3 regions of the Peribacillus sp. NPDC094092 genome follow, and region 2 is predicted to be linked to each of the others. Evidence: riboswitches for the same ligand, from Rfam matches in the RefSeq annotation. Region 2 holds a riboswitch; each other region holds the start of a gene.
The links. A riboswitch is a leader RNA that binds a small molecule or an ion and turns the genes downstream of it on or off. The one in region 2 is predicted to bind S-adenosylmethionine.
Positions count from the first base shown of each region.

Region 1: another riboswitch for S-adenosylmethionine. It lies ahead of ACQKNS_RS07270 (methionine biosynthesis PLP-dependent protein); the one in region 2 lies ahead of ACQKNS_RS20150 (bifunctional homocysteine S-methyltransferase/methylenetetrahydrofolate reductase).
Region 3: another riboswitch for S-adenosylmethionine. It lies ahead of ACQKNS_RS01700 (Na+/H+ antiporter NhaC family protein); the one in region 2 lies ahead of ACQKNS_RS20150 (bifunctional homocysteine S-methyltransferase/methylenetetrahydrofolate reductase).

Region 1 is NZ_JBNNUC010000001.1:1,509,439-1,513,411, forward strand. It holds gene fumC (class II fumarate hydratase) at 1-968, opposite strand, end outside; SAM riboswitch class I at 1,293-1,406, shown strand; gene ACQKNS_RS07270 (methionine biosynthesis PLP-dependent protein) at 1,493-2,605, shown strand; gene metC (cystathionine beta-lyase) at 2,602-3,783, shown strand; gene ACQKNS_RS07280 (type B 50S ribosomal protein L31) at 3,895-3,973, opposite strand, start outside.
Region 2 is NZ_JBNNUC010000004.1:369,409-373,381, forward strand. It holds gene metH (methionine synthase) at 1-63, opposite strand, end outside; gene ACQKNS_RS20150 (bifunctional homocysteine S-methyltransferase/methylenetetrahydrofolate reductase) at 56-1,903, opposite strand; SAM riboswitch class I at 2,007-2,105, opposite strand; gene ACQKNS_RS20155 (MOSC domain-containing protein) at 2,217-2,867, opposite strand; gene ACQKNS_RS20160 (Ku protein) at 3,374-3,973, opposite strand, start outside.
Region 3 is NZ_JBNNUC010000001.1:359,731-363,703, forward strand. It holds gene ACQKNS_RS01690 (chromate transporter) at 183-809, shown strand; gene ACQKNS_RS01695 (chromate transporter) at 860-1,405, shown strand; gene ACQKNS_RS01700 (Na+/H+ antiporter NhaC family protein) at 1,655-2,971, opposite strand; SAM riboswitch class I at 3,161-3,268, opposite strand; gene ACQKNS_RS01705 (SOS response-associated peptidase) at 3,550-3,973, opposite strand, start outside.

The DNA.
Region 1 (3,973 bases), on a different contig from region 2:
ACTTTACCTGGCATGATGGAGCTGCCTGGCTCGTTTTCTGGAATGGCTATTTCGCCGATTCCGCTTCTTGGACCACTTGCCAGCCATCTGACATCGTTTGCAATTTTCATTAAATCCGCCGCCAATGCTTTTAAAGCACCGTGTGCATAGACGATTTCGTTATGGCTTGTCAATGCATGGAACTTATTATCAGATGTGACAAAAGGATATCCTGTATCAGCTGCTATTTGCTTGGCGGAAAGTCCCGGGAATTCTTTTTTTGTATTGATTCCGGTTCCTACAGCCGTTCCGCCTAGTGCAAGGTTCAATAATTTTTGGCTGCTTTCCTCAATCATCGCTAGGTCTTTGTCGAGCATCGCTTTCCAACCGGAAATTTCTTGTCCCAATGTTAATGGTGTAGCATCTTGAAGATGTGTCCGGCCGATTTTCACCACATCCCAAAATTCTTTTTCTTTTGTATCGAATGTATCACGAAGAGTTTTAATGGCAGGAACCAATTTTTCAGCGACTTCCATAAAGGCAGCAATATGCATCGCTGTCGGGAAAGTATCATTGGAGCTCTGTGCCTTGTTAACATCATCATTCGGATGAAGGGTTTCCGATTCACCATTTTCTTTTAACCATTCATTTCCTTTGTTAGCTACCACTTCATTCACGTTCATATTACTTTGCGTGCCGCTTCCCGTTTGCCAAACTACCAGCGGGAAATGTTCATCTAGCGTACCTTCAAGGATTTCTCCGCAAATCTTGACGATGGCATTCTTTTTAACCTCCGAAAGATCACCAAGATCATAGTTCACCTTTGCCGCAGCTTGTTTAACGTATGCAAATGCACGAACTAATTCAATCGGCATTTTTTCGTTACCGATTTTGAAATTGTTACGGCTTCTCTCGGTTTGTGCTCCCCAATATTTATCGGCAGGAACTTTCACTTCACCCATCGTATCTCTTTCGATTCTGTATTCCATGTGTTCTCCTCCTATGTTTGCACTATTCATTGAAGACCCATTTGCATATGAAATGAATAATGTCGTATTATTCTTTCTCTCCATACATTGTACAAACTTTATTATTTTAAAGCAAAAATATCCGCTGACCTTTCACTTTTCCTAAAAAATTCATGACGTTTCGTGTCTATATGAAGAATCGGATTTTCTTTTTTTTGACACTAAAGTGTTGACGCACTAGGCTCCAATTGACCTGGTCATGAACATCCAAGCATAATCCATCCAAAATGTTCTTGACAGTATTTTGTATATATAGTAAATTCAAAAGAAATTGAATAATCTAAACTCTTATCGAGAGAGGTAGAGGGAATGGCCCGATGACACCTCAGCAACCTTCATTTGTTTCAAACCAATGAAAAGGTGCTAATTCCACAAGTTTGTGAACTTGGAAGATAAGAAGAATGACTCGTCCTCACTTAATCAAAGTCTTCTTCTTAAAGAAGACTTTTTTTTATTTTATTTAACTCAAAGGAGCAGTGAAAACCATGTACAAAACTGAAACATATCTTGCTCAATTAGGAAATCGCAGCGAAACGGCGACAGGAACAGTCAATCCGCCGGTATACTTTTCTACAGCTTTTCGCCATGAAGGAATTGGCCAATCGACGGGATTCGACTATACAAGGACAGGTAATCCCACACGCCAATTATTGGAGCGTTCCATCGCCGATCTTGAAAAAGGCGACCAAGGTTATGCCTGCAGTTCAGGAATGGCCGCCATTTCCACTATCCTTGCCCTTTTTAAATCAGGTGATGCATGGATTGTCAGCGAAGATCTTTATGGCGGTACATATCGTCTGTTAGAACAAGGTTTTAAAAAATGGGGATTGCAGTGTGACTATGTAGACACTTGTTGTTTGGAGGATATCGAAAAAGCCATCACTCCTCAAACGAAAGCCATCTTTATCGAAACTCCCACTAACCCTCTTATGCAGCAAACGGACATTGGCGCTGTTGCCGCATTGGCCAAACAATATAATTTATTGTTGATCGTTGATAATACTTTTTACACGCCTCTTATTCAACAACCCATCCTGCTTGGAGCGGATATCGTGATTCACAGTGCAACCAAGTATCTCGGTGGTCATAATGATGTGCTCGCCGGACTGATCGTTGCTAGCGGCGCTGAATTATGTGATGCACTTGCCTTCCATCATAATGGTACCGGAGCTGTCTTGAGCCCCTTTGATTCTTGGCTGTTGATGCGAGGAATGAAAACATTGGCATTGCGGATGGAGCGTCATGAAAAGAATGCCAAAATACTTGTAGATTACTTGTCGGAACATGATTGTGTCACGGACGTATTGTATCCCGGCAGAGGCGGCATGATTTCATTCCGTATCATTGATGAATCGGCAGTCAACCCATTTTTACAATCACTCTCATTAATTTCGTTTGCAGAAAGCCTTGGAGGGGTTGAAAGCTTCATCACCTATCCTGCTACACAAACGCATGCCGATATACCGCTTGAAGTCAGAACGGCAAATGGAGTTTGTAATCGCCTGCTCCGCTTCTCTGTTGGCATCGAGGACAGCGATGATTTGATCCAGGACTTACAGCAAGCATTCGCATATGTAAAAAGGGAGGCACTACGATGACAGATCATGATTTTAGTTTTGAAACCAAATTACTTCATAATCAACATAAATTCGATACGGCAACGGGAGGTGTGAGCGTTCCCATTCAGCACGCATCCACTTTCCATCAAACCGATATCGATCAATTCGGCAAATATGATTACAGCAGAAGCGGGAACCCAACTCGTGAGGCGCTGGAAGATATCATTGCCGAACTTGAGGAAGGCACACACGGATTTGCCTTTTCTTCAGGTATGGCTGCCATTTCAACAGCTTTCCTGCTGTTGTCTGCCGGAGACCATATCGTCATTTCCGAAGATGTGTACGGCGGAACGTTCAGGATGGTCACTAGTGTATTGACGCGTTTCAATATTGAGCATACCTTCGTTGACATGACGGACCTAGAAAGCGTCAAAGCGGCCGTTCAGCCAAATACAAGGGCCATATACATCGAGACGCCTTCAAATCCGTTACTTAAAGTGACCGATATTCAAGCCGTATGTGATATTGCAAAAAAAGCAGGTGCCTTAAGTTTTGTTGATAACACATTCCTGACGCCGGCATTACAAAAACCACTGAACCTTGGTGCCGACATTGTCCTTCATAGCGCGACTAAGTTTTTATCCGGACATAGTGATGTGGTCGCTGGGCTTGCAGTAGTGAAGGATCCGGAATTGGCAGCAAGACTGGGTTCCCTCCAAAACTCATTTGGGGCGGTTCTTGGTGTCCAGGACGCCTGGCTAGTAATGAGAGGTTTGAAAACCTTGTCAGTTAGAATGGAGCACTCCCAAAAAGGTGCAGAAAAGATCGCAGCCTACTTAAAGGAGCAGCCCTTGGTGAAAAAAGTGTATTATCCCGGCCTTTCCGATCATCCCCAGCACGCCATCCAGAAAGGCCAGTCACTTGGAGCGGGGGCGGTCCTATCATTTGAATTGGAAAGTGAGGAAGTCTTCCGTTCTTTCGTGAACACTGTCGAGCTCCCAGTTTTTGCCGTAAGCCTTGGAGCGGTCGAATCCATACTATCCTACCCGGCCAAAATGTCCCATGCTGCCATGCCTGATGATGAAAGGGAAAAGCGAGGCATCACGAACAGCTTGCTCCGCCTTTCTGTCGGACTTGAAAATCCGGACGATATCATCAAGGACTTCGATGCGGCCCTCGTAAAAATTGCCAAAGGGGAAGCAATTGCTGCAAAATGATTTCAGGATGGGTGCCTCATAATTTATAGGCACCCTTTTTCTTAGCACCATAATTAACTCTTTTTCAACCCAGTCATAAAAAAGACCATCGATTTCCCGATGGCCTGACTCTCATTTCTTCATATTATATTTATCCAGGAAGCGATCCACCCGTCCGCCTTTTTCAGCAAACTTCTGCTTTCCTGTATAA
Region 2 (3,973 bases):
CATCGCCCCATCAAGTAGGAGAATCTTAGAATTTAACTGATCTTGAATCGCTTTTTTATTCATGTACTGCCACCTCAGATGTATGTTTACTATCGACTTTTCTAATATATTTCGTAAGTTCCGCCGTCATTTCATACCGAAGGAACGGAGTGATTAAATATATGCCCTTGAATTTTTCCCTTGCCGCGTCCACTAGTTCTCGCGCAATATTCACTCCTTCAATCCTTGACTTTACAGGATCATCCCCCGCTAACGCCATGGCCCTTCTAACATTATCAGGCAATTTGATGCCCGGGATCTCATTATGGATGAATTCGGCGTTCCTGGTGCTTGTCAAAGGCATGATACCGATGAAAATTGGGGTTTCTAAATGTTTTGTGGCTTCATATACTTCCTCGATCTGATCAACGGAATAGATTGGCTGTGTCAAGAAGGATTGAGCACCGCAGGCAATCTTCTTTTCCATTCTCTGTACGGCTTTATCCAGATATTTCACATTGGGATTAAACGCTGCCGCAATTTTGAAATTTGCCCTTTGGCCCAAACTTTGACCGGAATAGGAAAGACCTTCATTAAATTGTTTGACCATGCTTATTAGGTCAAAGGAAGATAAATCATAAACCGAAGTGGCCCCCGGAAAATCCCCAATTTTCGAAGGGTCTCCGGTGATGATCAATATTTCGTTCAGCCCCACCGTCTGCAGGCCCATTAAATGCGACTGCAGGCCAATCAAATTTCGATCACGGCATGTTATATGCACCATCGGCTCTATATTCAATTGATTCTTCAGTAAATTAGCAAGTGCATCATTCGATATCCTTGGTGAGGCGAGCGAATTATCCGCTAATGTAATGGAATCGACCCCGGCTTTTTTCAAAGCCTCGGCACCAGTCATGAAGCTCTCTATACCTAACTTTTTCGGTGGATCAAGTTCAACTAGAATCGTCCTTTCAGTTTTGGCCTTTTCGAACAGGGGACGTTCCAATTCTCTATCATTCACTTCAATTATTTCTATTTCACGGGATTTCGTGAATTTCTCTTTCACAGGAGCCAAACTTCCAATCGCATTCTTTACGGCTTGAATATGCAGCGGAGTCGTTCCACAGCACCCTCCTATGATTGCGGCACCCTGCTCACGAAGTTCTAGGGCACTTGAACCGAAGTACTCCGGCACAGCCTTATAGACGAGCCTTCCATCCACATAATCCGGGAGGCTGGCATTTGGGTAGATGGCAATTGATGCGTGCTTTGGCAAACTCACTTCTTCCAAGGCCCGAATCATATGATGTGGACCGAGACGGCAATTCACCCCAACCACATCCGCACCCAATTGCTCAAGTTTTAGAAAGGCTTCATTTAAATGGATTCCATTTTGGAGATTTCCCAGTTCATGCATCGAAACATTTGCGATGATCGGCAGTCCAGTTTCATTTTTTACGATTTGCAGGACGGTTTCCAGTTCTTCCAGGTCATAAAATGTTTCCAATAGAATCCCATCAGGGTTTTCCATCAAAAGACTGTATAGCTGTTCCCGAAAACCCCGTTTTATCTCTTCCATGCTTAAGTCCGATTTCCTGATGCTGCGTTGTGCCCCGATGGTACCGAAGACGTATGCCTTTCCTTTCGCCGCTTTTTTAGCAAGAATGACTCCCTGGCGATTGATTCTGCTTACCTCATCCTCAAGTCCATACCGTTTCAATTTATTGAAATTGGCTCCGTATGTATTCGATTGAAGGATATCTGCACCAGCTTCCAGATAGGCACGGTGGATGGATTCTATTTGATTTGGGTCCGTGCAGTTTAATTCCTCATAACATTGATCGATGCCATTTGAATACAATAAGGTCCCCATTGCCCCTTCCCCAACCAGTATTCTTTCTTTCACGTCTTTACGAAAATTCATCATTACATCCTCTCTCAAAAACAATCCTGTTTTTGTCGTATTCTATGAGTATGAGAGAAAAGGAAAAAAACCTTCTCAAAGAAGAAGGTTTTTTGAAACATTCTCCTCATCTATCAAGCTCTGCTTGCTGGATTTAGCACCTTTGCCTAAGCTGGTTGCTGAGGTTTCTTCGGGCCAGTCCCTCCACCTCTCTCGATAAGATCCATTTATATAATTTTCACAAGATTTCAAAATTTGATTATACTTAATTTACATTAATAATCTGTCAATTTCAATACCTGATCGACATTTTTTTCACTTTTGCAAAAATCATTCAATCTTTTGCAGCTTGAACCCTCTTCAAGATCCTTTGTTTCCAGTCTTCCGCTAACGAGTCTAGTGTAAGTAAAGCCTTTGCGCCTTCCAGCCCATCTCGTTTATGAAGGATTACCTCTGCTGCATAATGAACTGAAATCTTTTCTTGCAAACGATCTATCAGCACAATCTCGTTTTGTTTATTTATCGTTCCTTCTTGAAGTACTCTTGCAAAATAACCAGTGAAACTCGTTTTCAACACGAGTTCCAAAAACTTAGGTTCTTGATTGAAGTGGGAAATGGTCGAACAAGGTATCCTCCCCTGGTTAATTTGTACAATCACTTCGCCTATTTGATAAATATCGCCGATATACGTTGTTTCTTCCCTCATCCCCGCTATGGTTAAATTTTCACCGAATGCAGGGATTTCCAGCTTTTTAGAGAATTTTTCATTCCATAATGTATAATGCTCAATGGGGTAAAAGCACAAAGCGCGATCAGGACCTCCATGGAACTTTACATTACCTACCCCATCACCAATTATACCTGATTTAGTCACTGTCACATTATCCTGTGCTTGTTTATCCATTGCTGAAAAGATATCGATATTCGAAAAAATTTCATGCTTTGGCTTCCCGGCATGAAGTGCTTTGATTTTCCCATTTTCCATTTTGCATCTTCCATTCTTATTTAATTTATACCATCCTGTATGTATAAATTATACTAAAAATCCATTTTATTCTGTAGTTTTTTATAAGGATATGAAAATGCAATAGCCATATGCGCAGTTAAGTGGGCAAAATATCATTGATTTCCAGAAAAATTCATAGGGTTGTTTCAGTAATTTTGTTGCTATTTCAGAATTAAATATGGTAGAATATGAACACAATATATAGTCGAAAACTACAACCGTTCGCCTATATGTTGATTTTCACGATTGAATTCCTCATTGTCGCTCTTTAGGGAGCGAATTTTTTTGCCTTCATTTTCAACCATCATTTTCTTATAAATCCATTCTGCCCCTTACATCGTGATCCACTTACATATTTGCATTTTCCTTACCTATGTATTTCATTTGCTGTTCATTCACTATCATTACCTTATTTGAAGGCAAATCCCTTGCTAAAACAAGCAGAAAGCCGAGCGACATCATTCGTCTTCCGCTCAGCTTCCTGTTTAAGCTTGTTTCTTTTTTTTCGGTGCCACTTTCTTTCGGGTCGTCTTTTTCATTTCCGGTTCATCATGTTTCGTACGGTCAATGGATGCCTGTAAGGCCTCCATTAAATCGGTTACATTGTTGGAAACTGGTTCTTTTGTTTTGGCTGCAATCGTCGTCTGCCCAGCTTTCTTTGATTCAATCAATTCAAGTAACGCGGTTCGATAGTCATCGGTGTATTTTGTCGGATCGAATGTAGTCGTTAATTGATCTATCAGTAATACGGCAGTATCGATTTCTTTTTTTACAATGGTATCATTGGCAGGGATATTCGGAACATCTGCTGTGGAGCGGACTTCATCCGGATAATGAATCGTTTCCATCACCAAGGTATTATCAACGACGCGGATTACCGCCATTTGTTCTTTAGAGCGAATGATGATTTTCGCTAACCCTACCTTATTCGACTCCTTGAGGGCCTGCCTCAAAAGGGAATAAGCTTTTATCCCTCCGTCATTAGGGGACATGTAATAACTCCGGTTAAAATAAATGGGATCTATTTCTTCGATTTTAACGAAATCCACGATTTCCACGGCTTTTTCTTCGTTTTGTTTTTTCAG
Region 3 (3,973 bases), on a different contig from region 2:
AAGAGTGCTGCATCCCTGAATAAGTAAGGCTGATAAATTATTGGCGACATTCTTTATAAAACGGATAAATCTTCTGGGTATAACGTTTTGTTATACCCGATGATTTTGTTGCAATTTACCCATTCCTTTTTCTTTGATATGTTAGTAATAAGATTTAATCTTAGCGGCAAAGGAAGTGACTGATGTCAATGAAAGGACAATGGAAAACTCTATTCCATTTATTTTGGACCTTTGTTAAAATAGCACCTGTCACATTCGGAGGCGGGTTTGCGATGATCCCATTAATCGAAAAAGAAGTGGTCGAAAAGAGGAAATGGATGAAAAGCGAAGAAGTTACGGATGTTTTTGCTTTATCTCAGTCCGTACCGGGAGCTGTCGCCATTAACTCCGCCACCTTTATCGGACATCGAATTGCCGGAATGAAGGGGGCAATGGCCGCTATGATCGGTGTTTCATTACCTACCTTTTTCATTGTTCTGGCCCTAGGCATTTTGTATTTTTTCATTCAGGATAATCCAAAGATAGAATCTGCATTCATATCGATCAGAGCTTCCATAGTAGCCATCATCGCCTATGCGGCTATGAAGATAGGAAAAACGGCTGTTGTAGACAAATCAACTTTATGTATTTTACTAGCAGGAATTCCAGTCCTCTTCTTTCTCCACCCTGTGATAGTAATTGTAGCAGGAGCTGTAGTCGGTATTGTGACAATCTCCATTAAGAGAAAATTAGGTTACGATGTCAAGATGGACAGAAAAGATAGAGAAGAAGAAAATGATTTCGAACCTTTCATGGGTGCTGGCATATAGGCAAATCCAAAAAAGGGATCTAACTAATTTTCAAGAAAGCGTGTGATAGAATGATGGAATTGTGGGAGTTGTTTAGCACCTTCTTCATTATCGGCTTTGTATCGTTCGGAGGCGGATACGCCATGATTCCCGTAATTGAATCGGAAGTCTCACAGCATGGATGGATGACGACGCAACAATTTACCGATATAATCGCTATTTCCGGGATGTCCCCAGGACCTGTCACAGCCAATAGTGCCATTCTCGTTGGCTATTCGACTGCTGGATTAGCAGGAGCCATAGCATCGGCTCTCGGAATCTTGTTACCTGCTATTATATTCGTGACCGTTATTGCCACCTTCTTCTGCAAATTGAACCATTATCCAGTTATTCAATCCATGTTTTATGGATTAAGACCCATTGTCACTAGTTTAATCCTCTTTGCAGCAATAAGTTTAGCACTTTCCAATCATATGATTGCACGGAGCTTTTCATGGCATACGATAAGCTTATTACTTGTTTTTGGATTATCGTTATTTGCCCTAATGAAATTACGCTGGCACCCAGCCTATGTAATTATTCTTTCTGGATTAGTTGGTGTCGTCCTCTATTCATGACAAACAATATGGACCGGAATGATCATGAAAATAATGGTTTAACATAAATTAAAGAAATACCAAACAGATGAATTGGAATTTTCAGTTCAGCTGAAGACGGCCTTGACTAGTTTCTGGACACTGAGGAACACGTATGCTGAAAAAAGCAAGGATGACTTCCTGATATTTTTTAGATGTTTCAGTATTCGTTCATACAGAAAACACCCTGTATCCAATGATTCAGGGTGTTTTTTCATTATTATCCTCTTTTTAAGAAGTCCGTTTCTTCGTTTCATCATTTCCCGGCTGAAACCGTGGATAACCAATCAAGATGGCCACTACTCCACAAAGTCCAATTAGGATTGGGTAATATGAATACGGCAAGATGCTTATCGGAGAAATCTTAGCTACCCCTGCTGCAACAAGCAGTTGTGCCCCATATGGAATTAACCCTTGGATACAACAGGCAAAAACGTCAAGTAAACTCGCCGATTTACGCGGATCAATCCCATACTTTTCAGCGATATTTTTGGCAAGCGGCCCGGCAATAATAATCGAAATCGTGTTATTTGCCGTTGAAAGGTTCGTCAAACCAACAAGCCCAGCAATGCTGAATTCCGCCCCTTTTTTGGATTTGCTATTTCGGGTCACGAGTTGGAGCAGATAATCGATGCCACCATTATGTTTGATTACAGCAACCATTCCTGCAATTAAAATGGCAAGGAAGGATATTTCATACATTCCCGCCATTCCTTCACCAACTTTTTGAATGACACCCAACAGTTGATAACTTCCATCCGCCAAGCCGATAATTCCGGCAAATACGATTCCGATGGAAAGGACCAGGAACACATTGACTCCTGCCAATGCAGTGATCAATACGCAAAGGTATGGAAGAATCTTCACCCAGTCATAAGAATTTTGGGTGATGTCGGCTTGTTCACCCATCGTTAATATTCCTAGAATGGCACATGTGATGATGGCCGCAGGTAAAACGATGAAAAAATTCACTTTGAACTTATCCTTCATTTTCGTTCCCTGTGTTCGAACTGCAGCGATTGTCGTATCCGAAATGAAGGATAGGTTATCCCCAAACATTGCACCACCAATAACGGCAGCCATTGAGAGGGCAAGCGAAATATCGGTTTGCTCGCTAATTCCCACCCCGATAGGTGCTAATGCTACAATCGTTCCCATGCTCGTCCCCATAGATAGAGAAATAAAACAAGCGATAATGAAAATCCCTACCATTAAAAGATTTTGCGGAAAAACCGCTAAGGCAAGATTCACCGTTGATTCAACCGCCCCCATGCCATTCGCAACTTCGGAAAAAGCGCCTGCTAAAAGGAAAATGATAACCATTAACATTATATTGGCGTCACCGGCACCTTTACAGAAGATATCAACTTTTTCATTTAAAGTCTCTTTCCGATTCATTGCCAATGCAGCTGCTGATGCAATGGAAATCGCTACAATTACCGGAAATGAATAAAAATCTTTAGTGATGATTCCGGACCCTATAAATAAAAATAAAAATACGACAAATGGGATCAATGCCCATGGATTCCCTTTATTGTTTGCACTCATGATGTACACCTCTTTTTATTTTTCCCATGACATGTGTCACAGCTTTTATTTTTCAACAGTTATCACAAATAACACCAATTCGATTTTGATTCTCAAGTCATGGAGCTATAGTTAACAAAACTGTCAGCATAAAAAAGACCCCTTCTATTAAACAACAAGAAGAGGTCTTTTAATTTATAAAAAACACCCTCCTTATCTTTCAGGCAAGAATCAGCCTGCTGGATTTGGCACAGCACTCCTATTAAGTCCGCTGCCGAGACATCTTCGGGCCAGTCCCTCCGTCTCTCTTGATAAGAAGATCAAAATTATATATTTATCAAATAATACGATACCTGCCAGAAAAGTGCCAGGCTGGAAATTTACCGAAACCAAACTGAGTTTGTGAAAGTGACATCGAAGTAGTTTTGAAAAGCAAATATAAGAGTACAGCATTTTGCCTATTTTCGCAAGGTTTAGTTTTAAACTTTTTCACATGCACTTCTTACCTATTAATAAGTGATCTTGACTTAATCAGTACAATGAGTTTTCTGTGATTTTTATCGGGACGGAATTAATATAAAAAGAGGTCTAATGACCTCTCAGCAAATTTGTTGTATTAAGTTAGGTGAATTATTTTTAGTCGAGTTCACATCAGTTGATACCTCAAAAGCTTCCATTTGTTCCGAATCGAATGACTTTAAATATTGTTGCAGATATGCAGGATCATTAATGGATGGATTCAACCAATCTTTTTCATCTTCTGGTTTAAGGATGACAGGCATACGATCATGAATGCTGGTCATCAGCTCATTAGGAACGGTTGTTATGACGGAGCACGAGTAGATGCTGAGGCCTTCAGGAGATTTCCAGGATTCCCATATCCCGGCCATTCCAAATGGAGCATGATTCTTCAGTTTTATCCGCATCGGTATTTTTCTTTCTGGTGTCTTCCTCCATTCATAAAATGAGTCAGCGATTATCAAGCATCTCTTCTTCTTATACGCATTCTTGAAGCTTGCTTTC